Regions from separate parts of the Streptomyces europaeiscabiei genome, predicted to be linked through region 2. Evidence: predicted binding sites of a transcription regulator. Region 2 holds the regulator's gene; the other holds the start of a gene.
What was found. Region 2 encodes HrcA, which represses chaperone genes, less so after heat shock. Its sites were predicted from a motif close to TTNGCACTCNGNNNNNCNGAGTGCNAA; they were not measured.
Positions count from the first base shown of each region.

Region 1: a site for HrcA is predicted at 8,480-8,506, ahead of groES (co-chaperone GroES). Genes of this name have one in related genera too.

Region 1 covers NZ_CP107841.1:6,449,618-6,464,395, forward strand. The annotation lists gene OG858_RS28320 (endo-1,4-beta-xylanase) at 496-1,863, shown strand; gene OG858_RS28325 (LCP family protein) at 1,932-2,999, shown strand; gene OG858_RS28330 (YciI family protein) at 3,115-3,471, shown strand; gene OG858_RS28335 (RNA polymerase sigma factor) at 3,515-4,807, shown strand; gene OG858_RS28340 (class I SAM-dependent methyltransferase) at 4,840-6,036, opposite strand; gene OG858_RS28345 (polysaccharide deacetylase family protein) at 6,204-7,217, shown strand; gene OG858_RS28350 (polysaccharide deacetylase family protein) at 7,394-8,389, shown strand; gene groES (co-chaperone GroES) at 8,652-8,960, shown strand; gene groL (chaperonin GroEL) at 9,115-10,740, shown strand; gene OG858_RS28365 (hypothetical protein) at 11,487-11,894, shown strand; gene OG858_RS28370 (matrixin family metalloprotease) at 11,966-12,754, shown strand; gene OG858_RS28375 (DUF397 domain-containing protein) at 13,432-13,632, shown strand; gene OG858_RS28380 (hypothetical protein) at 13,894-14,331, opposite strand; gene OG858_RS28385 (helix-turn-helix domain-containing protein) at 14,379-14,778, opposite strand, start outside.
Region 2 covers NZ_CP107841.1:3,526,007-3,540,784, reverse strand. The annotation lists gene OG858_RS15315 (ATP-binding SpoIIE family protein phosphatase) at 1-864, shown strand, start outside; gene hemW (radical SAM family heme chaperone HemW) at 1,000-2,232, shown strand; gene OG858_RS15305 (hypothetical protein) at 2,391-2,918, shown strand; gene OG858_RS15300 (DUF3097 domain-containing protein) at 2,958-3,773, opposite strand; gene OG858_RS15295 (MBL fold metallo-hydrolase) at 3,903-4,640, opposite strand; gene hrcA (heat-inducible transcriptional repressor HrcA) at 4,978-5,994, shown strand; gene dnaJ (molecular chaperone DnaJ) at 5,995-7,128, shown strand; gene OG858_RS15280 (nitronate monooxygenase) at 7,276-8,382, shown strand; gene OG858_RS15275 (16S rRNA (uracil(1498)-N(3))-methyltransferase) at 8,379-9,119, shown strand; gene OG858_RS15270 (VOC family protein) at 9,164-9,556, shown strand; gene OG858_RS15265 (hypothetical protein) at 9,642-10,205, shown strand; gene OG858_RS15260 (S41 family peptidase) at 10,272-13,517, shown strand; gene OG858_RS15255 (HIT domain-containing protein) at 13,762-14,115, shown strand; gene OG858_RS15250 (ribonuclease Z) at 14,122-14,778, shown strand, end outside.

The DNA of each region.
Region 1 (14,778 bases), 2.9 Mb from region 2:
TGCCCCGAGGTCAGCCGTGTGCGGACGCCTGCCGAGTCCTGAGGCAGGCCGTGCTCTGACGTCAGTGGTCGTCTGGCGCCGGCGGTGCCCCGAAGTCAGCCGTGTGCGGACGCCCGCCGAGTCCTGAGGCCGACCGGGTCCTGAGGCCGACCGGGTCCTGAGGCAGGCCGTGCTCTGAGGCCGGCCGTGTGCTGACGCCGACCGTGCCCTGACGCCAACTGCCCCCGAAGTCAGCCCTGCCCGGAAGGGGTGCGGGGAACTGCGCGATCGGCCACGGCGGAGCGGCGGTCGGGCTGCGGACCGGACTCGGCGACCGGCCACGGCGGAGCGGCGGTCGGCTGTGGATCGGACCCGGCGGACGGGTGTCCGACGCGGTCAAGCGCCGCCGGTGACCCGTGTGGCCGAAAGTTGATGTATTGACGGGGTGAGACAACCCGCTCCACACTCCTCCGCAGTCAATCGGTTGCACAACCGAAACTTTCGGAGGCACCCGCAATGAGAACCTCCAGAACCCCCTTGCGTTCCCGTCTCGCTTCCCTGTTCACCGGCGTGGCCGCCCTCGCAGCCCTGCTCGTCGCGGCCCCCGCCGCCCACGCCGCCGACCCGCCCCTGCGTGACCTCGCCGCCGCCAAGGGCAAGGGCATCGGCACCGCGGTGACCGGCTCCAAGCTCACCGGCACCTACGGTGAGATCGCGGGCCGGGAGTTCAACTGGCTCACCCCCGGCAACGCCATGAAGTGGGGCTCCGTCGAGCCCACCCGGGGCAATTTCAACTGGACCGAGGCCGACAGAATCGTCGACTTCGCCGAGGCCCACGACCAGGACGTACGCGGCCACACCCTGGTCTGGCACAGCCAGAACCCGAGCTGGCTCGACAACGGCACCTGGACGCCCGCGCAGCTCAGCCAGCTGATGAACGACCACATCGCGCTCGAAGTCGGCCGCTACAAGGGCCGGTTGGCCGCCTGGGACGTGGTGAACGAACCCTTCAACGAGGACGGCACCTACCGCCAGACCCTCTGGTACAACGGCCTCGGCACCGACTACATCGCCCAGGCGCTCACCGCCGCCCGCGCCGCCGACCCGGCCGCCAAGCTCTACATCAACGACTACAACGTCGAGGGCGTCAACGCCAAGAGCACGGCCCTCTACAACCTGGTCAGGGACCTGAAGGCGCGAGGCGTCCCGATCGACGGGGTCGGCCTCCAGGCCCATCTGATCCTCGGCCAGGTGCCGTCGACCCTGCAGCAGAACATCCAGCGCTTCGCCGACCTGGGCGTGGACGTCGCCATCACGGAACTCGACATCCGGATGCAACTTCCGGCCACCGAGGCCAAGCTGGCCCAGCAGCGCACCGAGTACGACGCCGTGGTGAAGGCCTGCGTGGCCGTGACCCGCTGCACCGCCGTCACCGTCTGGGGATTCACCGACTCCGACTCCTGGATCCCGGACACCTTCCCGGGACAGGGCGCGGCGACCCCGTACGACGAGAACTACGCGCCGAAACCCGCGTACCACGGCATCGTGACGGCGCTCGGCGGCACGGTGACCGAGCCACCGGTCCCGGCCGGCTGCTCGGCCGCGTACAGCGTCGCCAACCAGTGGAACACCGGCTTCACCGGCAATGTGACGATCCGCTGCGCCGCCGGGTCCTCGCTCTCCTCCTGGAGGGTCACCTGGACGTTCGGGGCCGGTCAGCAGGTCGGCCAGGCCTGGAACGCGACATGCACCCAGACCGGCGCGACCGTCAGCTGTGCCAACGCCTCCTGGAACGGCGGCGTGTCGAGTGGCGGTTCGGTGAGCTTCGGCTTCAACGGCACCTGGAGCGGCAGCAACCCGGTGCCGACCGTGACGTTGGGCTGAGAAGTCTGAGAATTTCCGAAGGAAAGGCGGCAGGTAGTTTCTCGCCGTAACAATTCGGACGTACGTTCATGTGTGTGACGGGTGAAGGGAACGAGTGCGGGAACGACAACGGGGGCGCGGGCAGACGGCGACGCCGGCTGAAGACGGCCGGGTTCACGCTCGCCTGCGTCCTCGTACTCGGTGTGAGCGGGGCGGGCTGGGCGTTCTGGCGGCTGAACAGCAACATCAAGAGCGTCGACATCAACAGCGCGCTCGGCGACAACCGCCCCGCGAAGATCCAGTCGGCGGCGTCACCCGAGGCGTCGGCCACCGCCGAGGCCCTGCCGAGCGGCGCGCTGAACATCCTCGTCCTCGGCTCCGACTCCCGCAGCGGCAAGGAGAACGCCGAACTGGGCGGAGGCGACGAGGATTCGGGCGCCCGCTCCGACACCGCGATGGTCGTCCACATCGACGAGGGCCGCACCGAGGCGACGGTCGTCAGCATTCCCCGCGACACCCTGGTCACCCGCCCGTCCTGCCCCCTGGAGTCGGGCGGTTCGACGGCGGTGGCGTACAACGTGATGTTCAACAGCGCGTACGCGGTCGGCGGACCGATCTGCGCGGTCAAGACCGTCGAGTCGATGACGAACGTCCGTATGGACCACTACGTCGAGATCGACTTCGCCGGCTTCGCGAAGCTCGTCGACGCGCTCGGCGGTGTCACGGTCACGACGGACGAGGACATCGACGACGAGGACAGTCACCTGAAGCTGCAGGCCGGCACGCACCATCTGGACGGCGAGCAGGCCCTCGCCCTGGCCCGCACGCGTCACGGCATCGGCGACGGCAGCGACCTCGGCCGCATCGGCCTCCAGCAGAAGCTGGTGAAGGCCCTGCTGGACCAGATCTCCTCGACCGACCTCCTCGCCGAGCCCACCCGGCTCTACGAGGTCGCCGACGCGATCACCGGCAGCCTGACGACGGACACCGGCCTGGACTCACTGACCGAACTGATCAGGCTGGGCGAGAGCCTGAAGGGCCTGTCCTCGGACACCACGAGGACCGTGATGATGCCGGTGGTCACGGCCCCCTACGACAGCAACCGGGTGGTGGCGGACGAGTCTGAGGCTAGCGAGCTGTGGGAGTCGCTGAAGTAGCGGCGGAAAATACTCCCGAGGAATCCGGCGGCCGTGTCGATCCGGGGTGCGGCCGTTCGACGCATGGGTGAGAGTCGGGGAGAAGCCCCGGCCGCCGATGCACTTTGGAGTGACCATGCCGCGCTATCTCTCGATGATCCAGATCGACGAGAAGACCGCCCCCGCCGAGGGCCCGAGCCCCGAGCTGATGCAGCGGATGGGGGATCTGCTGGAGGAGATCACCAAGGCGGGGGTCATGCTGGACACCGCCGGGCTGACGCCGACCGCGCAGGGGAAGAGGGTGCGCTGGGAGAGCGGACAACTGTCGGTCACCGACGGGCCGTTCACCGAGACCAAGGAGGTCGTCGGCGGCTATGCGCTGATGCAGTGCAAGGACATGGCCGAGGCCGTCGAGTGGGCCAAGCGGTTCCTGAAGGTGCACGAGGACTTCTGGACGGTCACCTGCGAGGTGCGGGAGATCCAGGAGGGCTGAGCCTGCTTGGCGTGGCTGCCCGCCGGGTGTCTGATGGTGGGCTGTGACCCCACAGCCCACCCCCGTCGGCCGCACCCCCGTCGGCCCCGCCCCCGACCCCGGCACGGCCATCGAAACCGTCTTCCGCATGGAGTCGCCCCGGCTCATCGCCGCCGTCGCGCGCATCGTGCGGGACGTCGGGATCGCGGAGGAACTGGCTCAGGACGCGCTGGTCGCGGCACTGGAGCAGTGGCCGAGGGACGGGGTGCCGGACAACCCGGGGGCCTGGCTGACGGCCACGGCCAAGCACCGGGCGATCGACCTCGTGCGCCGCCGGGAGCGGTACGCGCGCAAGCTCGCCGAGGTGGGCCGGGACCTGGAGGCGGCCGGGCCGTATCTCGACCGGCCGTCCGACCCGGACGACATCGACGACGACCTGCTCCGCCTCGTCTTCACGGCCTGCCACCCCGTGCTCTCCGCCGAGGCCCGCATCGCCCTCACCCTCCGCCTCCTCGGCGGCCTGACCACGCCCGAGATCGCCCGCGCCTTCCTGGCCCCCGAGGCGACGATCGCCCAGCGCGTCGTCCGCGCCAAGCGCACGCTGGCGACGAAGAACGTCGCTTTCGAGGTGCCGTACGGCCCCGACCGCGAGGCCCGCCTCGACTCCGTGCTCGAGGTCATCTACCTGATCTTCAACGAGGGGTACGCGGCCACCGCCGGCGACGACCTGCTGCGTCCCGCCCTGTGCGAGGACGCCCTCCGGCTGGCGCGCGTACTGGCCCAGTTGATGCCCGAGGAACCCGAAGTGCACGGCCTGGTGGCCCTGCTGGAGCTCCAGGAGTCACGGGCCGCCACCCGTACGGGCCCGACCGGCGAACCGGTCCTGCTGAAGGACCAGGACCGCCGCCGCTGGAACCGCCTCCTGGTCGCCCGGGGCTTCACCGCTCTCGGCCGCGCCACCGCCTGCGCGACGGGCGCCCCCGGCCCGTACGCCCTCCAGGCCGCCATCGCCGCGTGCCACGCCCAGGCGCGCACCTATGCGGAGACGGACTGGCTGAAGATCGCCACCCTGTACGCCCTGCTGGCCGTCCGTACCCCGTCCCCCGTGGTGGAGCTGAACCGCGCGGTCGCCGTCTCCATGGCCGAGGGCCCCGGCCCCGCCCTGGAGATCGTGGACGGCCTCGCCGCCGAGCCCGCCCTGCGCGACTACCACTTGCTGCCCAGCGTGCGGGGGGACCTGTTGCGGCGGTTGGGCCGTACGGAGGAGGCCCGCGCCGAGTTCGTACGGGCGGCAGGGCTGGCGCGCAACGAGCGGGAGCGGGCCTTGCTGCTGGCGCGGGCGGAGGAAGGGGCGTGAGAGGGCGTAACGGGGCCTGAGGGGACTGCGGGTCAGGCGGGGTGCCCGATCAGCATCGCCGGCGCTCCCGCGACCCGGGTCAGGAAGACCGTCGCCGAGTTGCGGCCCTGGGGCTTGACCTTCTTGCGCAGTTCCTCCGGCTCGACGGCCGACCCCCGCTTCTTCACGGTCAGGACGCCGACCTCGCGCTCTCGCAGCAGGGCCTTCAACTTCTTGACACCGAAGGGGAGTTGGTCGGTGATCTCGTAGGCGGTGGCGTACGGCGTGACGTGGTGTTCGTCGGCGGTGATGTAGGCGATCGTGGGGTCGATCAGCCCGCCCTCCAGGTCCTCGGCGACCTCGGCGACCAGGTGGGCGCGGATGACGGCGCCGTCGGGCTCGTACAGGTACCGGCCGACCGGGCGGACCGGGGGATCGGGCAGCATGGTGTCGGGGGAGGCGCCGATGCCGGCCTCCGAGGGCAGCAGCATCGCGCGCCGCGCCCCTGGCGTCCCGTCCCCGCGGAACCACAGCACGGCCTCCTTCACATCGCCGCCGTCCGAGATCCACTCGGCCTCGGCCTCCGGGGGGATCGCCTCGTGCGGGATGCCGGGCGCGATCTTCAGCACGCCGAGCGGGGCCTTGAGCGCGGCCGACACGGCCCAGGACAGGGGAGGGGAGTAGGCCTCCGGGTCGAAGATCCGGCCGCGCCCGGAGGACCGCCGGGCCGGGTCGACGAACACGGCGTCGTACCCGGCCGTGTCCACCTCCGTCACATCCGCCTCGCGCACCTCGATCAGATCGGCGAGGCCGAGCGCGTCGGCGTTGGCGCGGGCCACCGCCGCCGTCAGCGGGTCGTGGTCGACGGCCAGCACGCGGATCCCGGCGCGCGCCATCGCGATCGCGTCCCCGCCGATCCCGCAGCACAGGTCGGCGACCGACCGCACGCCCATCGCCCGGAAGCACTCGGCCCGGTACGTCGCCACGGTCGTCCTGGTCGACTGTTCGACCCCGTTCGGTGTGAAGAACATTCGTCCCGCGTCCGTCGCGCCGAACTTCGCCGCCGCGCGCTGCCGCAGACGTGCCTGGGCGAGGGCCGCCGACACCAGTGGCGCCGGGTGGTCGCGGCGCAGCCGGGTCGCCACGGCCAGCTCCCGCGCCGGATCGGTGTCGCGCACCTCGTCGAGGAGGGCGCGGCCCTCGGGGGTGAGGAGGGGGGCGAGGAAGGTGGCGGGGTCCTGGGCGTTCACCGGGCCATTGTCGGTCAGGGGGAGGGGGCGTGGGGCGGGGAGGGGGCGCGGGGTGAGCGGGAGGGACGAGGGAGCGAGGCGGTGGTGTGGGCCAGTCGGTGGATGGTCAGGGGCCGGTGGCGGTGTCGGGGTGGTGCGGAGGGGCCGTCCTGTGAGGATGAGGCGCCATGCGACTCGTACGACAAAATGATGGAAAGAGTGCGAAGCGGGCGAGTTTCTGGAGGGGGAGCGGCGGTGTCCGGGGCTGTGTCGCCCTGCTCGCCGCCGCGGTCATCGTGTCCGGGTGTGCTGCCGGAGGCGGGGGCGGTGGTGGTGCCCCCGAGGAGGCGCCGGGGCAGGGCGCTGCCGAGCGGCGGGAGGCCGCTGAGCCGGCCCACGGCCAGGACCGCGGGCAGCGGCCCTTCGACGCGCCCGGCGCCCGTGCCCTCGACGCGTACGCCGGGAAGTTGCGCCGGGCGCACACCGCACGGGTCGCCGCCGCGAAGCGCTGGGGGCTGGCCGAGGTGCCGCTGCTCGCGCCCGCGCCTCCGGCGGAGAAGCCGACGCTCAGGACGCGTGGGGGATTCGAGGTCGACGGCCACGAGGAGGACGGGCTCCCGCCGGTCTTCACGACCGTCCCCACCCGCCACAAGGTCCTCTTCCTCACCATCGACGACGGCGCCGAGAAGGACCCCGTGTTCCTGCGGATGATGAGCGAGCTGAACATCCCGTACACCGCCTTCCTCAGCGACTACCTGGTCAAGGAGGACTACGGCTACTTCGAGCGGATGCGGGACCGTGGCGTCGCCCTCCACAACCACACCCTCAACCACCGTCACCTGCCCGCCCTCTCCTACGCCGCCCAGAAGCGCGAGATCTGCGGCATGCAGGACGTGATCGAGAAGCGGTACGGGAAGCGGCCCACACTCTTCCGGCCGCCGTACGGGAGTTACAACCGGGACACCCTCCGCGCCGCCATGGTCTGCGGCGTCAAGGCCGTCCCCCTGTGGAACGAGGAGGTCTTCGTCGACCGCTGGGACTACCGCGAAGCGGACCGCGAACTCCGCCCAGGCGACATCGTCCTCAGCCACTTCCGGGGCAGGTCCGACTGGAGCGGCACCATGCCCGACATGGTCCGCCGCTTCCTGAACCTGGCCACCGCCGAGGGCTACGCGGTGGCGAGGCTGGAGGACTACCTGTGAGGGGCGGCGGGGGGCGTCGGGCGAGCCGGGCGAGGGAAGGGCGTCGGGCGAGGGGAGGGGGCGAGGCATCGGGGGGACATCCGGCGCGAGGAAGGCGTGCGGCGCGGGAGGAACGCCGGGCGGGCGGAGGGTGTGGGACCCGGCGAGAGCGGGTGGTGCGCCGGGGGGCGCGTGTGGTGACAGCTCGTACGCCGGTCGCCCGCGCCCTGGCCGCCCTCTGCGCTCTCACGGCCCTCGCCGTACTGCTTCTCGCCGGGTGCGCAGGCGATCCCGGCGGCCGCTCGGCCCGAGCGGAGGGGCCCGGGGCCGAAGCGGCGGAGAAGGACCTGCGGCCGGCGCAGGGCCCGAGGCCGCCATCGGCTCCGGCCACCCGGACACCGACCCCGGCGCTCCCGCCGTCGGCCCCGACCTCGGCGGCCCCGCCCCCGAGCGGGCAGCCGCCCAAGAACCCCGACCCCTCCGTTCCCGCGGCTCCCCGTCACCCCCACTCACCCCCGTACCGCCGCTGGGGCCTCGTCACCCCCCTCGCCCCCGCGCCCGAGCGCCCCGACCGGCCGTCGGCGTCCCGCGCGGCCGGCCCGGGCCTGCCGCCCGTCGTCGACCGCGTTCCGACCCGGGACAAGGTGGTCTTCCTGACGTACGACGACGGCGCCGAGAAGGACCCGAGGTTCGTCGACATGGTGCGTGAGCTGCGGCTGCCGGTGAGCATGTTCCTGACGGACAGCGTCGTGGGGCCGGGGTACGGCCACTTCGCGCGACTGCGGGCCGTCGGCGCGACCGTGCAGAACCACACGCTCGACCACACCGCCCTGCGCGGCCTGCCGTACGCCGGACAGCGCGCCGAGATCTGCGGCCAGCAGCACAAGCTGAAGCAGCGCTTCGGCGTCAGGCCGACCCTCTTCCGTCCGCCCTACGGCGTCTACGACACCACCACGCTCCGCGCCGCCGCCGACTGCGGCATCTCGGCCGTCGTCCTGTGGCGCGCGTCCATGCAGATCAACGACCTCCGCTACGCCGTCGGCGACCACCTCCACCCGGGCGACATCGTCCTGGCCCAGTTCCGGGGCCCGGACCAGCTGAAGGGCTCCACGCTCACCGAGATGACGACGCGGCTGCTGCGCCGGATCCAGGAGCAGGGCCTGACGGTCGGCCGCCTGGAGGACTACCTCTGAGGGCACCCGCCCCGGACGTGTACGAGGCCCGCCGAACCCCGGACGGACCCTCGCCGTCCACCGCGCGACGACCCGCCGCAACCCACTCGATTAGCAGTCCGCTTGACCGAGTGCTAATCGCGGTCATAGTCTCAGGTCTGGCACTCCCCACTGGAGAGTGCCAACTAGCGACGGGCAGATCCGGCACCCGCGACGACGGATCCACCTGGTCGCCACCTCAGACAGTTAACCCCGTGAGATCTCCGAAGGGGGAGGTCGGATCGTGACGACCACCAGCTCCAAGGTTGCCATCAAGCCGCTCGAGGACCGCATTGTGGTCCAGCCGCTCGACGCCGAGCAGACCACCGCCTCTGGCCTGGTCATCCCGGACACCGCCAAGGAGAAGCCCCAGGAGGGCGTCGTCCTGGCCGTGGGCCCGGGCCGCTTCGAGAACGGCGAGCGCCTGCCGCTCGACGTCAAGACCGGCGACATCGTGCTGTACAGCAAGTACGGCGGCACCGAAGTGAAGTACAACGGCGAGGAGTACCTCGTCCTCTCGGCTCGCGACGTCCTCGCGATCATCGAGAAGTAAGGGGCTCCGGGGGTCACCCCGGAAATCCTGCACCCGCTTCCACCGAAGCACATTGCTTTTGAGCTGCGCCCCGGGCCCCCGCGACCTTATGAAGCCGGGCGTTCGGGGCGCAGTTCGTTTCACCCACGTTTTCCGAGAGGGCTGAACCGCTCCCATGGCGAAGATCCTGAAGTTCGACGAGGACGCCCGTCGCGCCCTCGAGCGCGGCGTCAACAAGCTTGCCGACACGGTCAAGGTGACGATCGGCCCCAAGGGCCGCAACGTCGTCATCGACAAGAAGTTCGGCGCCCCCACCATCACCAACGACGGTGTGACCATCGCCCGTGAGGTCGAGGTCGACGACCCGTACGAGAACCTCGGCGTCCAGCTGGTGAAGGAGGTGGCGACCAAGACCAACGACGTAGCGGGTGACGGTACGACCACCGCCACCGTGCTGGCCCAGGCGCTCGTCCGCGAGGGCCTGCGCAACGTCGCCGCGGGTGCCTCCCCGGCCGCCCTGAAGAAGGGCATCGACGCCGCGGTCAAGGCCGTGTCCGAGGAGCTCCTCGCGACCGCCCGCCCGATCGACGAGAAGTCCGACATCGCCGCCGTCGCCGGTCTGTCCGCCCAGGACACGCAGGTCGGCGAGCTCATCGCCGAGGCGATGGACAAGGTCGGCAAGGACGGTGTCATCACCGTCGAGGAGTCCAACACCTTCGGCCTGGAGCTGGACTTCACCGAGGGCATGGCCTTCGACAAGGGCTACCTGTCGCCCTACTTCGTGACGGACCAGGAGCGTATGGAGGCCGTCCTCGACGACCCGTACATCCTCATCCACCAGGGCAAGATCGGCGCCATCGCCGACCTGCTGCCGCTGCTGGAGAAGGTCATCCAGTCCAACGCCTCGCGTCCGCTGCTGATCATCGCCGAGGACGTCGAGGGCGAGGCCCTGTCGACCCTGGTCGTGAACAAGATCCGCGGCACCTTCAACGCGGTCGCCGTCAAGGCCCCCGGCTTCGGCGACCGTCGCAAGGCGATGCTGCAGGACATGGCGACGCTGACCGGCGCCGAGGTCATCTCCGAGGAGGTCGGCCTCAAGCTCGACCAGGTCGGCCTGGACGTGCTCGGCTCCGCCCGCCGCGTCACCGTCACCAAGGACGACACCACGCTCGTCGACGGTGCCGGCGACTCCGGTGCCGTCCAGGGCCGCGTCGCCCAGATCAAGGCCGAGATCGAGAACACGGACTCCGACTGGGACCGCGAGAAGCTCCAGGAGCGCCTCGCGAAGCTGGCCGGCGGCGTGTGCGTCATCAAGGTCGGCGCCGCCACCGAGGTGGAGCTGAAGGAGAAGAAGCACCGTCTGGAGGACGCCATCTCCGCGACCCGCGCCGCGGTCGAGGAGGGCATCGTCTCCGGTGGTGGCTCCGCGCTCGTCCACGCCGTGAAGGTCCTCGAGGGCAACCTCGGCAAGACCGGCGACGAGGCCACGGGTGTCGCCGTCGTCCGCAAGGCCGCCGTCGAGCCGCTGCGCTGGATCGCGGAGAACGCCGGCCTGGAGGGTTACGTCATCACCTCCAAGGTCGCCGAGCTGGACAAGGGCCAGGGCTTCAACGCCGCGACAGGCGAGTACGGCGACCTGGTCAAGCAGGGCGTCATCGACCCGGTCAAGGTCACCCGCTCCGCCCTGGAGAACGCCGCCTCCATCGCCTCCCTCCTCCTCACGACCGAGACCCTGGTCGTCGAGAAGAAGGAAGAGGAGCCGGCCGACGCGGGCCACGGCGGCCACGGCCACTCCCACTGACGTTACGCACGTCGGCAGGTTTTTCTGAGGCCCAGTCCCCGGTTGCCGGGGCTGGGCCTCTTCCCTTGCAGTGACGTCGTGCGCCTGCGGTGGGAACAGTCACCAGGGCAGACGAACCGTGTGGACTCGCGCCCGCTCCTTGCTCGTCCCCCGTCCGGGCGCGAGGCTCACCATGGCGAGCCTCGGGGGCAGTGCTTCGGCGAATCGCAGCCCTCGTACGGCGTGGATGCCGATCTCGGGGCATGAGCCCCGCCGTGGTCTCCGCGACCGCGGCTCCCCAGGTCAGCGTCGTGACGTCCTCGCGCAACCGGATGAAACCGGTCGTCCGTCCGCCGTGAGGGACCGTCACGGACGCAAGGGAGGCGGTCAGTGGCGTTCGCCCGGTGCCCGGCCCACCTCCGTGGCCGCACGCCGCCGTCGCCGTCACCGCCGCGCGCGACGGCCGTGCCGACCGGGTGCACCACGTCCGGGTGCGCCTCGCGCGCCTCGGTCAGCCTGGCACCGGCGCGCCGGGTCAGGGCCACCGGCGGGTCGTTGCCGAGGAGTACGTCCCGCGCCGCACGGGCCGGCGCGTGCGGCCCGACGCGGTTGGCCCCCATGCGAACGGGTGACGGATCGTCGGTTCGTTCCAGGGTCGTTGCGCGTGAAATCCCGGGTTGCGGACGGTAGTCCCCGGTGAAACCCTGATAACTGTCTGGACTCACCAGAGCTGTCGCTTTCTTTCTCGTCCGCGAGGTGTGGTCGGCGTGCCGACTGTCAGCGGGACAAGTGGAATTCACTTCGATGCGCCGGAAGCGCTACGGCCCGATGCCCAGGAAAAGGCAATCGATTCGGCGGTCGAAGCGTGGAGCGGGGGCGGGCTTGAGGTGGTGGTCGACCGGAGTTCCTTCGCTGACCCGCTGACCGGCTACGGCCAACGTCCTGAACACGCCGCCTCTCTGCAGGAGGTGGGCGGCCGACCGGCCCGTGTCGTGGAGTTCACCGACGAGGACGGATCGCATGTGGCGGGGGTTCACTTTCCTGGACAGGGCGAGGGTGCGACCGGCGTGCGGGACGCGGGCCGGCCGCCCATGACGGTGATCGTGAGATCGAGCCCCGGGGCACCGAGGGAGTCCGCTCTGAGAGTCGTCCACAGCATCCGGTTCACCGGCTGATCCCCTGTACGGAGCTTCACGATTCATCTGTGCTTCCACACCCAACAATTCACCATGCAAGGGAGGATGAGATGGCTTCCGTTCTCGCTTTTCCCAAGATCGCGAATGTGCCGCCCGTCGAAGCAGGGGAGAAGGTTCGCGGAGTGGGGCGGGTGCAAGGGTTTCTCAACCGGTTCGGCTACCTGACCGACGAATACAGTGAGAACAGGGTGGACGATCCGACGTCTCGCGCGCTGGAGAAGTTCCAGGAGTTCAACAGGATTCCCGCGACCGGCGATTTCGACGAGCGGACTCGCGCCGCGATGACCCAGCCTCGCTGCGCCATGCTGGACATGGACGACGGCGTGGCGTTCGCCGCGAGGTGCGCCTGGGGTCACCGCGACCTGACGTTCGCCTTCGACACGGGGACCGACGACGCGGGCCCCGGCCAGGAGTTCGACGCCGTGCGGAGCGCTCTGCAGACGTGGTCCGGCTCGGTTCCGGTGACGTTCGCCGAGGTCACGTCGGCCCAGGATCCCGACATCGTGATCGGGTGGCGGTCCGCCGACGATCCGGACCACAGCATGGTCGGCGGAGTCCTCGCACACGCGGACTTCCCGCCGGGATGCGGGGTCGTCACGAACGGGAGCACACCGAAGCCCGTCCACTTCGACGACACCGAACACACCTGGAGCATCGGGGCCGTGGCGGACTGCTTCGACGTGGAGACGGTCGCCCTGCACGAACTCGGGCACATTCTCGGCCTTGGCCACTCCAGTGTCCTTGGAGCGGTGATGGCGCCGACGGTCGCTGCGAACATGACGAAGCGGGACCTGGTTCAGGACGACATCAATGGAGCCCTGGCCCTGTACGCCGGGTGACAGGGGAGTGAGGTGTGGTGGGGAGCCCGGTGCGGGGCTCCCCACCACTCACACGACCGAGGGTGTCGGCGGCAAGAGCGCCCGTACGCCACCGGGGAGCGCGCACGGCGCCGCCCGGCCGCAGCGTGCCGGGCCGCGCCTGGCCACCCGGCAGGGGGGAGGGGGCCATGAACCGCTTGGCCGGTCTTGTCCCACACCCTGCCGTCCACCGACTGCGGGGCCGCCGACGACCACGTACTGCTGCGCCTGCACGGCAGCCCCGACATGGGCTCTCCGCCCGCTCGTGGAGACCGGACCGGAGGAGTACCTGTCGGGTGCGGGTGCGGGTGCGGGTGCGGGAGCGGGAGCGGAGGTGGGAGCGGAGGTGGGGACAGCGGGGCGCGCGGGGAGACCGGACGGCGCACGATCCGCTGAACGCTGCGACACCCTCGCCGGTCCCTCTGAAGTGAGCCGGAGTCGCGATCAACCCGTGACCCCCGACGATTGGGCCGGATCTCGTCTGGCGTGTGGAGGTGAGCTTCACCTAATCTGAACCCGAGGTAGCTCTTTGTAGTGTGGCGAGCACTACGGGCGATTGTCGACCCGGAGTTTTCGGGTACTCGTCTGCGGTAGTGGACCGTCGTCCACTACCGTTGAGTACGCCGACCGGGCAGCTCGGGGGATACGGGGGGACTGCGGTGGTTCATGAGGGGCAACCCTTGTGGCGTAGGAGCAGTGCTTGTGGCAATGAGACGGAATGCGTGGAGATAGCCATGCGGACAGGACATGTCTTCGCGCGCGACACCAAGACGCCTGCCACGGACGTGCTGCGTTTCACCACCGTCGCCTGGACGTACTTCCTCCGCGCTCTGTTACGAGAAGAGCTGAAGGACTCATGACTTTCTTACAGGTCGTCGGCAGGAAGTGTGGGGCCGTGAGGGACAGGTCTGCAGCGCAGTCTCCGGGACGCGAGAGCGGCTCCCGGCCCACCGGCGTGGGGGGTGCGGCGGTCTTCCTGCTCGTCGTGGGGACAGCTGCTTCGACCGCGGCCGCTGCCGCATCCCTGCTCGTTGAGAGCGTTCCCGTCAAGCGCGCGCTGTGGGTGGCCGTGCTCCTCGCCGTCTCGGTGAGTGCGGGCCTGTGGCGCAGCGGGCAGTCCGTCACGGGCTCCCCACCGGATTCTGATCGTCTTTCTCACGTCCCGCGCGCGGGCTCTCCGCGCTGAGGGCGTTGTCCCGTCGTTGTCGCCAGGTGTTCGCGGCCCACCAGGCGATGGTGGTGAAGACGACGGCGATCACTACTCCCACCAAGAGCCTGACGACCAGTCCCCACAGTGGCAACTCCCCGTTGGTCACTCGGGTCGCGATGAACCACACGCACGCTATGAGGAAAAATGCCGCGGCGACGAAGCATCCGACGGCGGCGTCGCCATGGGCCCCGGGCGTCGCATGCGGATTCTCCTCGCCGGGGTGCCTGTTCCCTGCCGCGTCCCAGGTCGCCGGGTCATCGGTCGGCTTGCGGGTGGGACCAGTCCTGTCCGCCTCTCGTCCGTCGGTGAGCGTCGGCTTGCGCCGACGACGCCACACTGACCTGGCCACGTCGATCCTCCCCCTGGTTACACCGATGGCGGTTGGTGTTGTGGGCCTTAGCCCATGCCGAGGTCCTGCTTGACGCGGCTGATCAGGTCGAGTGAACCGGACTCGTCGAGCGCCAGGTCCGAGAGGCGCCGGGCGCAGTCCTGATAGTGCTTCAGCAGTCCGTCGTCCTCACCGCCCGTCATGCTTCCGGCGGCGTGCTCCAGATAGAGCAGGTCCTTGTCGTCCGTGAAGCCGAGCAGGACGAAGCTGCCGAAGGTGCTGTAGTGGGCGCCGGCCTCGTAGGGCAGCACCCGGATCGTCACATCAGGGCGGACGCCGAATTCGAGCAGCTGCTGCAGCTGCTCCGCCTGAACCTCCTTCCCTCCGATCTCACGTCGCACGGCGGCCTCGTCGAGGACGAACACGGAATCGAGCCGTCCCTCGCCATCGAACATCCGCGCCTGGCGC
Region 2 (14,778 bases):
ACCGGGCTGGTCGAGGACCTCAGCCGACGGATCGCGCTGTCCATCGGCGCGGCCCGTCAGTACGCCCGCCAGGCCACCATCAGCCGCGTCCTGCAGCGCGGACTGCTGCCGGGCGCGGTCGCCGAGATCCCCGGTGTGTCGAGCGCGCTCGTCTACGAGCCGTGCGACAAGGGCGGGCCCAGCGGCGACTTCTACGACCTGTTCCCGGCGGGCCGGGGCCGCTGGGGCTTCGCGATCGGCGACGTGCAGGGCAAGGGCCCCGAGGCGGCGGTGGTCATCGGCCTCGCCCGGCCCTGGCTGCGGCTGCTCGCCCGCGAGGGATACGGCGTCGCGGACGTGCTCGACCGCCTCAACCAGCTCCTCCTCGACGACGCGACCGAGGCGGCGGACGCAGCCGCCCGCGCCCTGGTCACGGCAGGCGACCCCGGCCTCGTCGACCCCGAGGGCCCGCAGACGCGCTTCCTCTCCCTCCTCTACGGCGAACTCGTCCCCGTGGAGGGCGGGGTCCGCTGCACCCTCGCCTCCGCCGGGCACCCGCTGCCGTTGCTCCTGGGCCCCGGCGGCGACGTACGGGCCGTGGCCGAGCCACAGACGCTGCTCGGGGTGATCGAGGACACCGAGTACATCTCCGAGACGTTCGAGCTGCGCTGCGGAGACACGCTGCTCTGCGTGACCGACGGGGTCACCGAGCGGCGCAACGGCCCGCACATGTTCGACGACGGGGACGGTCTCGCCGCAGTGCTCTCCGACTGCGCCGGGCTCGACGCCCAGCTGATCGCCGAACGGATCCGACGACTCGTGCACGAGTTCGGGGAACGCCCGCCGGACGACGATCTGGCGCTGCTGGTGTTGCAGGCGGAGTGACGTAGCGGGGTGACGTAGCGGAATGACGAGAGCGGAGCACCGAACGCCGGTGTGACGGAAGGCGACAGCGGCGTGACGGAAGGTGACAGAAAGTGACGGATTTCGTGGGTCGGCCGGTGCTGGACAATGGAGGGCATGCCTTCCGCACTCCCCGACGGTGAGCCCGTCCCCGACGACGGGGCGCTGCCCGCGCACGCCCTGGCCGGCGCGGCCGAGCGTCCCCTCGGGTTCTATCTGCACGTCCCGTACTGCGCGACCCGCTGCGGCTACTGCGACTTCAACACCTACACCGCGACCGAGCTGCGCGGTACCGGCGGTGTCCTCGCCTCCCGCGACAACTACGCGGACACGGTCGTCGACGAGATCCGCCTCGCCCGCAAGGTCCTCGGCGACGACCCGCGCCCCGTCCGTACGGTCTTCGTCGGTGGCGGCACACCCACGCTGCTGGCCGCCGACGACCTGGTCCGGATGCTGGGGGCGATCCGGGAGGAGTTCGGCCTCGCGGACGACGCGGAGGTGACGACGGAGGCGAATCCGGAGTCGGTCGACCCCGCCTATCTGGAGACCCTCCGGGCGGGCGGCTTCAACCGCCTCTCCTTCGGTATGCAGAGCGCCCGGCAGCACGTCCTGAAGATCCTCGACCGCACGCACACGCCGGGGCGCCCGGAGGCGTGTGTCGCGGAGGCCCGCGCGGCGGGCTTCGACCATGTCAACCTCGACCTGATCTACGGCACGCCGGGGGAGTCCGACGACGACTGGCGGGCCTCCCTGGACGCCGCGCTCGGCGCCGGACCGGACCACGTCTCGGCGTACGCGCTGATCGTCGAGGAAGGCACGCAGCTCGCCCGGCGCATCCGTCGCGGTGAGGTCCCGATGACGGACGACGACGTCCACGCCGACCGCTACCTGATCGCCGAGGAGATGCTCTCGGCCGCCGGCTTCGCCTGGTACGAGGTCTCCAACTGGGCCACCTCCGCGGCCGGCCGCTGCCTGCACAACGAGCTGTACTGGCGCGGCGCCGACTGGTGGGGCGCGGGGCCGGGCGCCCACAGCCACGTCGGCGGCGTGCGCTGGTGGAACGTCAAGCACCCGGGCGCGTACGCGGGCGCGCTGGCGGCGGGTCGGTCCCCGGGGGCCGGGCGGGAGCTGCTGGCGGACGAGGACCGCCGCGTCGAACGGATCCTGCTGGAGCTGCGGCTCCGGGAGGGTTGCCCGCTGTCGCTGCTGCGGGAGGAAGGCCTGGCGGCGGCAGGGCGCGCTCTGTCCGACGGGCTGCTGGAGGCGGCGCCGTACGAGGAGGGGCGCGCGGTGCTCACGCTGCGGGGGCGGTTGCTTGCGGACGCGGTGGTGCGCGACCTGGTGGACTGAGACTGCTGGTGGACCGAGACGGCTACGGCTCTGGTGGGGGCGTAGTCCCTCGGATAGGGTCCCGCCCCATGATCTCTGGGGGAGCGCCGGCTGCGGACGCGACGATATTGCGGTTTGGTCTGCGGCGGTTTCTGTCGCTCCTGCCGTTCGGTCTCATCGTGCTCAATGCCGGTGGGTTCGGCGTGATGGCGGTGGTCCGTGGTCTGAGCCGCGACGGGATCCTCGGCACCGGTTGGGTTGGCGTGCTGTTGATGCTGGTCGCGGTGGGTTTCGCCATCCCGGTCGTCTCCACTTGGCGGACCCGCCGGTGGATGATGGCCTTCGACGCGACGGGATTCTGGTGGATCCGGGGCAAGGAGATCGCCCTGATCCGCTGGGACTCGCTCGCCGGGGTGGGTATCTACTACCACCGGACCTTCACCGTCGAACTGTGCCCCCGGGGCGAGATCGACCGCGACGACCCGCTGCTGTGGCAGTTCGTCCGTGACACGGAACCGCTCCGGCCCGGTCTGCCCCGGCTGCGCTACCGCATCCACCTCCCCCACTCCTTCAAGCCCTACGAGAAGGCCCTGAGCCAGTGGGCGCCCGAGCTGTGGTTCGGGCTGGTGGCGCAGCCGCTGCCGTACGCGGGGCAGCCCGACCGGGCGGGACACCGGGAGCGGTTGGCAAGGCGCGGAGAGGGCTGACCGCCGACGTCACGCACCGCCGAAGTCACCCCGCCGACGTCACGCACCCTCGCCGACCGTGACGAAGTCGATCAACTCCTCCACCCGGCCCAGCAGTTCGGGTTCCAGGTCCCGATAGGACCGCACCCGCGACAGAATCCGCCGCTGCCACACCTCACCCGTGTTTTCCGGCCACCCCAGCGCCCGGCACACCCCCGTCTTCCAGTCCTGGCCGCGCGGCACGCGGGGCCACGCCGTGATGCCCACCGACGACGGCTTCACGGCCTCCCAGACGTCGATGTACGGGTGGCCCACGACGAGCGAGTGGTCGCTGGTCACCGACTCGGCGATACGGGATTCCTTGCTGCCGGGGACCAGGTGGTCGACCAGGACCCCGAGACGGGCGTCCGGTCCGGGGGCGAACTCGGCGACGATCGCGGGCAGGTCGTCCACGCCCTCCAGGTACTCCACCACCACGCCCTCGATACGCAGGTCGTCGCCCCAGACCCGCTCGACGAGTTCGGCGTCGTGGCGGCCCTCGACGTAGATCCGGCCGGCGCGGGCCACGCGGGCGCGGGCGCCGGGTACGGCGACCGAGCCGGAGGCCGTGCGGGAGGGGCGGACGGGGGCCGCGGACGAGGGGCGTACCAGGGTCACCACCCGGCCCTCAAGGAGGAAGCCCCGGGGTTCCAGCGGGAACACACGGTGTTTGCCGAAGCGGTCCTCCAGCGTCACCGTGCCCGCCTCGCAGCCCACGACCGCGCCGCAGAAGCCGGTGGTGGGCTCCTCGACGACCAGACCGGGGTCGGCCGGGACCTCGGGGGCCGGCTTGGGCTTCTTCCAGGGAGGGGTCAGGTCGGGTGAGTACTGGCGCATTCGGATGACGATAGGAGAAGCCGCGCCCGGATGTCCCCCGCTCAGCGCGACACGCCGATGGCTGATGGCTGATTGCCGATGTCCGGTGACAGGCCATGGCCCGCGCCGACCGAGGTCCACCGCGACCGGCTAGGACACGCCGAAGCGCCCTGCCAGCGCGTCCCGTTGGGCCCGTACGAACGCCGCGTCCACCACCGCCCCGTGGCCGGGCACGTACAACGCGTCCTCGCCGCCCAGCTCCAGGAGCCGGTCCAGGGCGGCCGGCCAGCGGGAGGGGACCGCGTCGGGGCCCGCCTGGGGTTCGCCGGACTCCTCGACCAGGTCCCCGCAGAACACGACCCCGGGGCGGCCGTGCGCGGTCCCGGGGACCAGGACGGCCAGGTCGTGGCCCGTGTGCCCCGGGCCCACGTTCGCCAGGAGCACCCGGACGTCGCCGCCCAGGTCGAGCGTCCACTCGCCGGAGACGTGGTGGTGGGGGCGTACGAGGAGGTCGGCGGCCTCGGTGGCGTCCGCCGGGGGGAGGCCGTGGTGCACGGCGTCCGCGCGGAGGGCGTCGCACGCACCGGTCGGGACGCCGTCGACGCCCATCGCGCCGAAGACCTCCACCCCGGTGAACGCCGCCGCCCCGAAGACATGGTCGAAGTGGGGGTGGGTGAGCGCGAGATGTGTCACACGGGCGCCCCCGAGCAGTCGGCGCGCCTCGGTGCGCAACCGCGCGCCCTCCGGCAGGCTCGAACCCGCGTCGATCATGAGGGCCGAACCGTCCCCGACCACCAGTCCGACCGTGCAGTCCCAGCCGGGAAGGCGGCACCGTCCGACCCGGGGCGTCAATCCCTGCCATCCGCACTCTTCCCAAGTCACCGTCATGCGCCGACGCTAGCTGTAGCTCCCCGCGTGCCGGGTGAGGGAGGGCGCCGGGGGAGGCCGGCGGGAAGGCTTCGGACCGGCCGCGGGCAGGCCGAAGGGTGACGTGGCCACCGATGTGCCGCCGGCCGGCGGTCCGGGTGGCGTCGACGGTCGCCGAACTCGCCGGTAGGAAGTGGCCCGACATCGTCGGACAGGTCGGTACACGTCGGCACGACATGGCTGGACCGGCCTTGCCGGGGGCGTACCCCACCGCCGTACACTGGGCGGGGAGTGTTGGCACTCGCCCGGGGTGAGTGCCAAGGGAGAGCCACAGGAGAGCGAGCTGGAGGTGTGCGCGGTGCTCAGTGAACGCAGGCTCCAGGTGCTGCGCGCCATCGTCCAGGACTACGTGGGCACCGAGGAGCCGGTCGGTTCCAAGGCGCTCACGGAGCGGCACAACCTGGGCGTCTCCCCGGCGACCGTCCGCAACGACATGGCGGCGCTGGAGGACGAGGGCTTCATCGCCCAGCCCCACACCAGCGCGGGCCGCATCCCCACCGACAAGGGGTACCGGCTCTTCGTCGACAAGCTGGCCGGCGTCAAACCGATGACCCCGCCCGAGCGGCGCGCCATCCAGAACTTCCTGGACGGCGCCGTCGACCTCGACGACGTGGTGGCCAGAACCGTACGGCTGCTCGCGCAGCTCACCCGGCAGGTCGCCGTCGTGCAGTATCCGTCGCTCACACGGTCGACGGTGCGGCACGTGGAGTTGCTGTCGCTGGCCCCCGCCCGGCTGATGCTCGTGCTGATCACGGACACGGGACGGGTGGAGCAGCGGCTGGTCGACTGCCCGGCGCCGTTCGGAGAAACGTCACTCGCGGATCTGCGCGCCCGGCTCAACAGCAAGGTCGCGGGCCGCCGGTTCACCGACGTGCCGAGGCTGGTCGAGGACCTGCCCGAGGCGTTCGACGTCGAGGACCGGGGCACGGTCACGACGGTGCTCTCCACCCTGCTGGAAGCACTCGTCGAGGAGAGCGAGGAGCGGCTGATGATCGGCGGTACCGCCAATCTCACCCGCTTCGGACATGACTTCCCCCTCACCATCCGGCCCGTTCTGGAAGCCTTGGAGGAGCAGGTCGTCCTCCTCAAGTTGCTTGGCGAGGCCGGGGATTCGGGCATGACCGTACGCATCGGTCATGAGAACGCGTATGAGGGACTCAACTCCACGTCCGTCGTCTCCGTCGGTTACGGTTCGGGCGGCGAGGCGGTAGCGAAACTGGGCGTGGTCGGACCTACGCGCATGGATTATCCGGGAACGATGGGAGCGGTACGAGCGGTGGCACGGTACGTCGGACAGATCCTGGCGGAGTCCTGAGTGGCCACGGACTATTACGCCGTGCTCGGCGTGCGCCGCGACGCTTCCCAGGACGAGATCAAGAAGGCGTTCCGGAGGCTCGCGCGCGAGCTGCACCCGGACGTCAACCCCGATCCGAAGACCCAGGAGCGGTTCAAGGAGATCAACGCCGCCTACGAGGTGCTCTCGGACCCGCAGAAGAAGCAGGTCTACGACCTCGGCGGCGACCCGCTGTCCCAGGCGGGCGGCGGCGCGGGCGGCTTCGGCGCCGGTGGCTTCGGTAACTTCTCGGACATCATGGACGCCTTCTTCGGTACGGCGTCGCAGCGGGGTCCTCGGTCGCGTACGCGCCGGGGCCAGGACGCGATGATCCGGCTGGAGATCGACCTCGACGAGGCGGCCTTCGGCACGACGAAGGACATCCAGGTCGACACGGCCGTCGTGTGCACGACCTGCAGCGGCGAGGGCGCGGCCCCGGGGACCACCGCCCAGACCTGTGACATGTGTCGCGGTCGTGGTGAGGTCTCGCAGGTCACGCGGTCCTTCCTCGGTCAGGTCATGACCTCCCGGCCCTGCCCGCAGTGCCAGGGGTTCGGCACGATCGTCCCCAACCCGTGTCCCGAGTGCGCGGGCGACGGGCGGGTGCGGTCGCGGCGGACGCTCACCGTCAAGATCCCGGCCGGTGTCGACAACGGCACACGGATCCAGCTCGCCGGTGAGGGCGAGGTCGGGCCCGGTGGCGGTCCCGCCGGTGACCTCTACGTCGAGATCCACGAGCTGCCGCACTCGACGTTCCAGCGGCGCGGCGACGATCTGCACTGCACGGTGACGATCCCGATGACGGCGGCGTCCCTCGGCACGAAGGTGCCGCTGGAGACGCTGGACGGTCTCGAGGAGGTCGACATCCGGCCCGGGACGCAGTCCGGGCAGTCGATCCCGTTGCACGGGCGGGGCGTCACGCATCTGCGGGGCGGCGGCCGAGGCGATCTGATCGTCCACGTCGAGGTCCAGACGCCGACGAAGCTCGACCCGGAGCAGGAGGGGCTGCTGCGGCAGCTGGCGGTGCTTCGGGGTGAGGAGCGGCCCACGGGGCAGTTCCAGCCCGGGCAGCAGGGCCTGTTCTCGCGGCTGAAGGACGCGTTCAACGGGCGCTGACCGGTTGTCCGCCGGGGTGCGGGTGATGCGTGGCCGGTCGCCCACGTGGCGGAGCCGCACATGTCACAGCCCCGCGTCCCTTACGGGGCCGGGGCCCGCACCCTTCCCCGATTCGGCGAAGTCCGGTGGACATGGCAACATGCCGTCATGTCCTCCGCACTGACCGATCTCGTCCCGCTGCCGATCGTGCAGGCCCCGATGGCGGGCGGTGTGTCCGTGCCGCGGCTGGCCGCCGCCGTGTCCGAGGCGGGCGGGCTGGGGTTCCTCGCCGCCGGGTACAAGACGGCCGACGGGATGTACCAGGAGATCAAGGCGCTCAGGGCGCTCACCTCGCGCCCCTTCGGCGTGAACCTCTTCATGCCGCAGCCGGAGTATGCCGAGCCGGCCGCCGTCGAGGTGTACGCGGAGCAGCTGGCCGGTGAGGCCACCTGGTACGACGCCGAGCTGGGCGACCCCGACAGCGGGCGCGACGACGGCTACGAGGCCAAGCTCGCGGTGCTGCTGGACAACCCCGTGCCGGTGGTGTCGTTCCACTTCGGCTGCCCGACCCCCGAGATCATCGAGTCCTTCGCCCGCAAGGGCACGCTCACCCTGGTCACCGCGACCTCGGCGGAGGAGGCACAGGCCGTGGAACGGTCCGGGGCCCACGCCGTGATCGTGCAGGGCGTCGAGGCGGGCGGTCACCAGGGCACACACCGGGACGACCCCGAGCGGGACTGCGCAGGCATCGGCCTGCTCTCCCTGGTCGCCCAGGTCCGCGAGGCCGTGGCGCTGCCGATGGTCGCGGCCGGCGGCATCATGCGCGGCGGCCAGATCGCCGCCCTCCTCACGGCGGGCGCGACCGCGGCCCAGCTCGGCACGGCGTTCCTCGCCACCACCGAGTCCGGCGCGCACGCCGTGCACAAGCAGGCGCTGACCGATCCCCTCTTCGTCCGCACGGAGCTGACCCGCGCCTTCTCCGGGCGCCCGGCGCGCGGTCTGGTCAACCGGTTCATGCGCGAGCACGGCCCGTACGCGCCCGTCGCCTACCCCGAGGTCCACCACCTCACCTCGCCGCTGCGCAAGGCCGCCGCCAAGGCCGGGGACGCGCAGGGCATGGCGCTGTGGGCCGGGCAGGGGCACCGGATGGCCCGGGACCTGCCGGCCGGGGAACTGGTCGAGGTGCTGGCCGCCGAGATCGCCGCCGCGCAGGCCGAGCAGGCCTCCGCGCAGGTCGGCGGGCAGGGCGGCCGGACCGGGAGCGAGGGCCGATGACCGCGCCGGTGTTCGTGGTGGAGCGGTTCGACGGCCGGGGATCGGAGATCGTGCTCGACGGCCCCGAAGGGCGGCACGCCGTCTCGGTGAAGCGGCTGCGGCCCGGCGAGGACGTGATCCTCACCGACGGGCGGGGCCGGTGGCTGGAGGGCTCGGTGAAGGCCGCCGAGGGCAAGGACCGGCTGGTCGTCATGGACGTGGGGTCCATCCTTGAGGAGCCCCCGGCGCAGCCCCGTGTCACCGTCGTCCAGGCGCTGCCCAAGGGCGACCGGGGCGAAGTGGCCGTGGAGACCATGACCGAGGTCGGCATCGACGCGATCGTGCCCTGGGCCGCCTCCCGCTGCATCACCCAGTGGAAGGGCGAGCGGGGACTGAAGGCCCTCGCCAAGTGGCGGTCCACCGCGCGGGAGGCGGGCAAGCAGTCCCGCCGGGTGCGGTTCCCCGAGATCGCGGACGCGGCCACGAGCAAGCAGGTCGCGGCGCTGCTGGCGAAGGCCGACTTCGCCGCCGTACTGCACGAGAGCGGCGACGGGACACTGGCCACGGCCGAGCTGCCGACGGCCGGGGAGATCGTGCTCGTCGTGGGGCCCGAGGGGGGCGTGTCGCCCGAGGAGCTGGCGCTCTTCGGCGAGGCGGGCGCGGGGGCGTATCGACTCGGACCCAGTGTGCTGCGCACATCGACCGCCGGTACGGCGGCCGGGGCGCTGCTGCTGGGCAGAACCGGACGCTGGTCCTGACCGGCCCGGTCCCGACCGCCGTCCCCGAAACCCCTGGGAGCATCGTGGAACTCGCACAAGTAAGGCTGCTCGTCTCCGACTTCGCCGCTTGTTACCGCTTCTACGCCGATGTCCTCGGGCTGAAGCCGCAGTCCGGGGCGGCCGAGGGGCCGTACGAGAAGTTCAGTCCGGCGGTCGGGTCCGCGGGCATCGCCCTGCAGGACCGGGCGATGATGGCGCAGGTGCTCGGGGAGCTGGCCGACGCGGCGAACGGGCACCGGTCGCTGGTCGTCCTGCGGGTCGACGACCTCGACACGTACTGCGAGCAGATCACCGCGCGCGGCGCGCGGCTCCTCCACGGGCCCGCACCCATGACCGACCGGATGCGCGTGGCCCATCTCAAGGACCCCGAGGGGAACTTGGTGGAGCTGCAGGAATGGCTGCTGCTGCGCGGCTGACGACCTCCGCACCCGTTCACTCCTCCCGGCAGCATGGCCGCATGCGGTCTTCCGTCGCGCGGCGGGCGGTGGCAGGCTGCCGTGCATGGGGCCATGGAGGCGGGTCAGGGCATACCGGACAGGCGGGCGCCGGCTCCTGCTGGGAGCAGGGCTCGGCATCGGCGCGGTCCTGGGCCTGGTCGCCTGCGAGGGCGGCGGGCTCAACACCGGCGCGGTCGCGTTCACGACGGACCAGCTGGGCACCAGGGAACTGGAGCGGCAGGGTCTCGACGTCCAGTGGCTCACCTGCACGGCGTCCTACGACGGCGACGGCGGCACACGGGACGACGGCAAGACGTCCAGGTCGCCGTCCGCTTCCGCCAACACCGTCGCGAACGTCGACTGCACGGGCGAGGACAAGGAAGGCCGGGACATCTCCCTCACCGGGAAGGTGACGAAAGAGGTCGACGGCAGGTGCGTCCGCGGGGACCTGAGAGCGAAGGTCGGCGGCAAGGAGTGGTTCCACGTCGACGTGCTGGGCAACTGCGACGCCCCCGACCCGGCACCCGGGTCGCCCGACCCGGACCGGCCGGGACCCACCGTGACGGTCACCGTCACCCAGACCATCTGGTGCCAGAAGGACCCGGCGTGCCTGCCCGAGGGCAAGTGAGGCCCGGCGCGAGGGACATGATCCAAACCCCTCCCAATCCGTCCGAACGCTGCTTACAGTGACCGGGTGACTCAGCTCGCGTATTTCCGGTATCCGCACCTGCACGGCGACCTGGTCGCCTTCACCGCCGAGGACGACGTGTGGGTCGCGCCTCTGGACGGCGGCCGTGCCTGGCGGGTCAGCGCGGACAACGTGCCCGTGAACCATCCGCGGATCTCCCCGGACGGCACCACCGTCGCGTGGACCTCCACGCGGGACGGCGCGCCCGAGGTGCATGTCGCGCCCCTCGACGGCGGATCGGCCAAGCGCCTGACGTACTGGGGGAGTTGGCGCACCCAGGTGCGCGGGTGGACGCCCGACGGCCAGGTCCTGGCGCTCAGCACCCAGGGCCAGGCCAGCCTCCGCCGGAGCTGGGCGCGCGCCGTCCCGCTCGACGGCGGCCCGGCCACCACCCTCCCGTACGGGCCGGTCGGCGATGTCGCCCACGGCCCCGCCACCGTGCTGCTGTCCGCGCCGATGGGCCGCGAGGCCGCCTGGTGGAAGCGGTACCGGGGCGGCACGGCGGGCAAGCTGTGGATCGACCGCGCGGCCGAGGACGGCAAGGACACCGAGGGCACCGGGCCGGCCGGTGAATTCGTACGGCTGCACGCCGAGTTGGACGGAAACATCGAGTACCCGCTGTGGGTCGGGGACCGGATCGCGTTCCTGTCCGACCACGAGGGCGTCGGAGCGCTGTACTCCTCCCTCGCCGACGGATCGGACCTGCGGCGGCACACACCGGTCGACGGTTTCTACGCCCGCCACGCGGCCACCGACGGCACCCGGGTCGTGTACACGTCCGCCGGTGAGCTGTGGCTGCTGGACGACCTGGACGGGGCCGAGCCGCGCAGGCTGGACATTCGGCTCGGTGGACAGCGCGTCGACCTCCAGCCGTTCCCGGCGAACGCCTCCCGCTGGTTCGGCTCCGCCTCGCCCGACCACACGGCCCGGGGCAGCGCCGTTTCCGTACGCGGCTCCGTCCACTGGATCACCCACCGTTCCGGCCCCGCCCGCGCGCTCGCCGCCGAGCAGGGCGTACGGGCCCGACTGCCGCGCACCTTCCGGGTGGAGGGCGAGGAGTGGGTGGTGTGGGTGACGGACGCGGAGGGCGACGACGCGCTGGAGTTCGCCCCGGCGACCGGCGTCGGCCCCGGCGCCACCCCGCGCCGGCTCGCCGCAGGGCAGCTGGGCCGCGTCCTCGGGCTCGCCGTCGCGCCCGACGGCAGCCGGGTCGCCGTCGCCACGCACGACGGCCGGGTCCTGCTCGTCGAACGGGAGACCGGAGAGGTCCGCGAGGTCGACCGCAGCGAGGACGGCGAGGTGACCGGCCTGGTCTTCTCGCCCGACTCGGCCTGGCTCGCCTGGTCGCATCCCGGCCCGCGCCCGCTGCGCCAGCTGAAGCTCGCCAACACGGCCGACCTTTCCGTCACCGAGGCGACCCCGCTCCGCTTCCAGGACTTCTCACCGGCGTTCACGCTCGACGGCAAGCACCTCGCCTTCCTCTCCGCCCGCGCCTTCGACCCCGTCTACGACGAACACGTCTTCGACCTCCACTTCGTCAGCGGGGCCCGCCCGCACCTCATCACGCTCGCCGCGACCACCCCGTCCCCTTTCGGGCCGCAGCGCCACGGCAGGCCGTTCGAGGCGCCCGACAAGGACGAGACCCCGGACAGCGAGGGCGCCCCCGCGACCCGGATCGACCTCGAAGGGCTCGCCGACCGGATCGTCCCCTTCCCGGTCGAGGCCGCCCGCTACTCGACGCTCCGCGCCGCCAAGGACGGCGTCCTGTGGCTGCACCACCCCGTCACCGGCGTCCTCGGCCACTCCCGGGCCACGCCCGACGACCCCGACCCGAAGTCCTCCCTGGAGCGCTACGACCTCGCGCAGCGGCGCCTCGAATACCTCGCTTCCGACGCCGACCACTTCACCGTCAGCGGCGACGGCAAGCGGGTCCTGCTGTGGACCGACGGCAAGCTCAAGGTCGTCCCCAGCGACCGGCGTGCCTCGAACGACGACGAGAGCGACACGAACATCACGGTCGACCTCTCGCGCGTACGCCGGACCGTCGACCCGGCCGCCGAGTGGCGGCAGATGTTCGACGAGACCGGCCGTCTCATGCGGGACAACTTCTGGCGCCCGGACCTGGGCGGGGTGGACTGGGACGGCGTCCTGGACCGGTACCGTCCGGTCCTCGACCGACTGGCCACGCACGACGACCTGGTCGACCTGCTGTGGGAGGTGCAGGGCGAGTTGGGTACCTCGCACGCCTACGTCACCCCGCGAGGCCGGGGCGGTTCCGGCGACCGGCGGCAGGGGCTGCTCGGGGCGGACGTCTCCCGGCACGAGGACGGCCCGCAGGGGTCCGTGCTGTGGCGCATCGACCGGGTGCTGCCGTCGGAGACCTCCGACCCCGACGCGCACTCGCCGCTCACCGCGCCGGGTGTGGCCGTGCGGGCCGGGGACGCGATCGTCGCCGTGGGCGGGCAGCCGGTCGACCCGGTGGCCGGGCCCGGACCGCTGCTCGTCGGCACGGCGGGCAAGGCGGTCGAGCTGACCGTCCTGCCGTCCGGTGGCGGGGATCTCCGGCATCCCGTCGTGGTGCCCATCTCCGACGAGGAGCCGTTGCGGTACCACGCGTGGGTGGCGGACCGGCGGGCCTACGTCCACGGGAGGTCCGGTGGCCGGCTCGGGTATCTGCACGTGCCCGACATGGTCGGTTCCGGCTGGGCCCAGCTCCACCGCGACCTGCGCGTCGAGGTGGCCCGGGAGGGGCTCGTCGTGGACGTCCGGGAGAACCGGGGCGGGCACACGTCTCAGCTCGTCGTGGAGAAGCTCGCGCGGCGGATCGTCGGATGGGACCTGCCGCGCGGGATGCGGCCGACCAGCTATCCCGACGACGCGCCCCGGGGGCCCGTCGTCGCCGTCGCCAACGAGTTCTCCGGGTCCGACGGGGACATCGTCAACGCGGCGATCAAGGCTCTGGGGATCGGGCCGGTGGTCGGTACGCGGACGTGGGGCGGTGTCGTCGGGATCGACAGCCGGTATCGGCTGGTGGACGGGACGCTCGTGACGCAGCCGAAGTACGCCTTCTGGCTGGAGGGGTACGGGTGGGGGGTCGAGAACCACGGGGTCGATCCGGACGTGGAGGTCGTGCAGGCGCCGCAGGATCACGCGGCGGGGCGGGATCCGCAGTTGGACGAGGCGATCCGGATCGCGTTGGCGGGCCTTGAGGAGACTCCGGCGAAGGTGGCACCGCCGCTGCCCGAGGCGTAGTTCTTCCTCGCCCCCGCCGCCCCTGCCCGTCCCGTCCCTCGGGGCTCCGCCCCGGACCCGTTCGCGCAGTTCCCCGCGACCCTTTTCAGGGGCGCGGGGAACTGCGCGAACAGCCACGACGAACCCGCGGACGGGGGTCGAAGGGGCGCAGCCCCTGGGGACGGGAATGGGTAAGGGCGGCGGGGGCGGAATCACCTCGCTACGATGCCCCGGTAGGCGATCACACCAGTGGCTGGAGGCATGGATGGCTGGGGAGCCGCAGGACGACTGCCTGTTCTGCAAGATCGTGGCAGGGCACGTACCGGCGACGATCGTGAGGGAGACGGACACGACGGTCGCGTTCAGGGACATCAACCCACAGGCACCGACGCACGTCCTGGTCATTCCGAAGGCGCACTACGCGGACGCCGCGACACTCGCCGCCGCCGCCCCGGAACTCGCCGCGGACGTCCTCCGCGAGACGCGGGCCGTCGCCGACGAGGACAAGCTGGAGAGCTACCGGGTCGTCTTCAACACCGGTGGCGGCGCAGGCCAGACCGTGTTCCACGCGCACGCCCACGTCGTCGGTGGTCGTGGCCTGCAGTGGCCCCCCGGATAACGGGCCGTGTCCGTACGTGAACTGGTGGTCCTCGGCACCGCCAGCCAGGTCCCGACCCGGCACCGCAACCACAACGGCTATCTGCTGCGCTGGGACGCGGAAGGACTGCTCTTCGACCCGGGCGAGGGCACCCAGCGGCAGATGCTGCGCGCCGGGGTCGCCGCGCACGACCTGAACCGCATATGTGTCACCCATTTCCACGGGGACCACTCGCTGGGGCTGGCCGGGGTGATCCAGCGGATCAACCTCGACCGTGTGCCCCACGACGTCACCGCGCACTACCCGCGCTCCGGGCAGCGGTTCTTCGACCGGCTGCGGTACGCCACCGCGTACCGGGAGACGGTCCCGCTGATCGAGGCACCGGTCGACGGGGAGGGCGGGGCGCTGGCCGCCGGGCCGTCGTACGCGCTCGACGCGCGGAGGCTCTCGCACCCCGTCGAGTCGTACGGGTACCGGCTCGTCGAGCCCGACGGGCGGCGGATGCTGCCCGAGCGGCTCGCCGAGCGCGGGATCAAGGGGCCGGACATCGGGCGGCTCCAGCGGGAGGGCGCGATCGACGGCGTCCGTCTCGACGACGTCAGCGAGGTGCGGCGCGGACAGCGGTTCGCGTTCGTCATGGACACCCGGCTGTGCGACGGGGTCTACGCCCTCGCCGACGCGGCC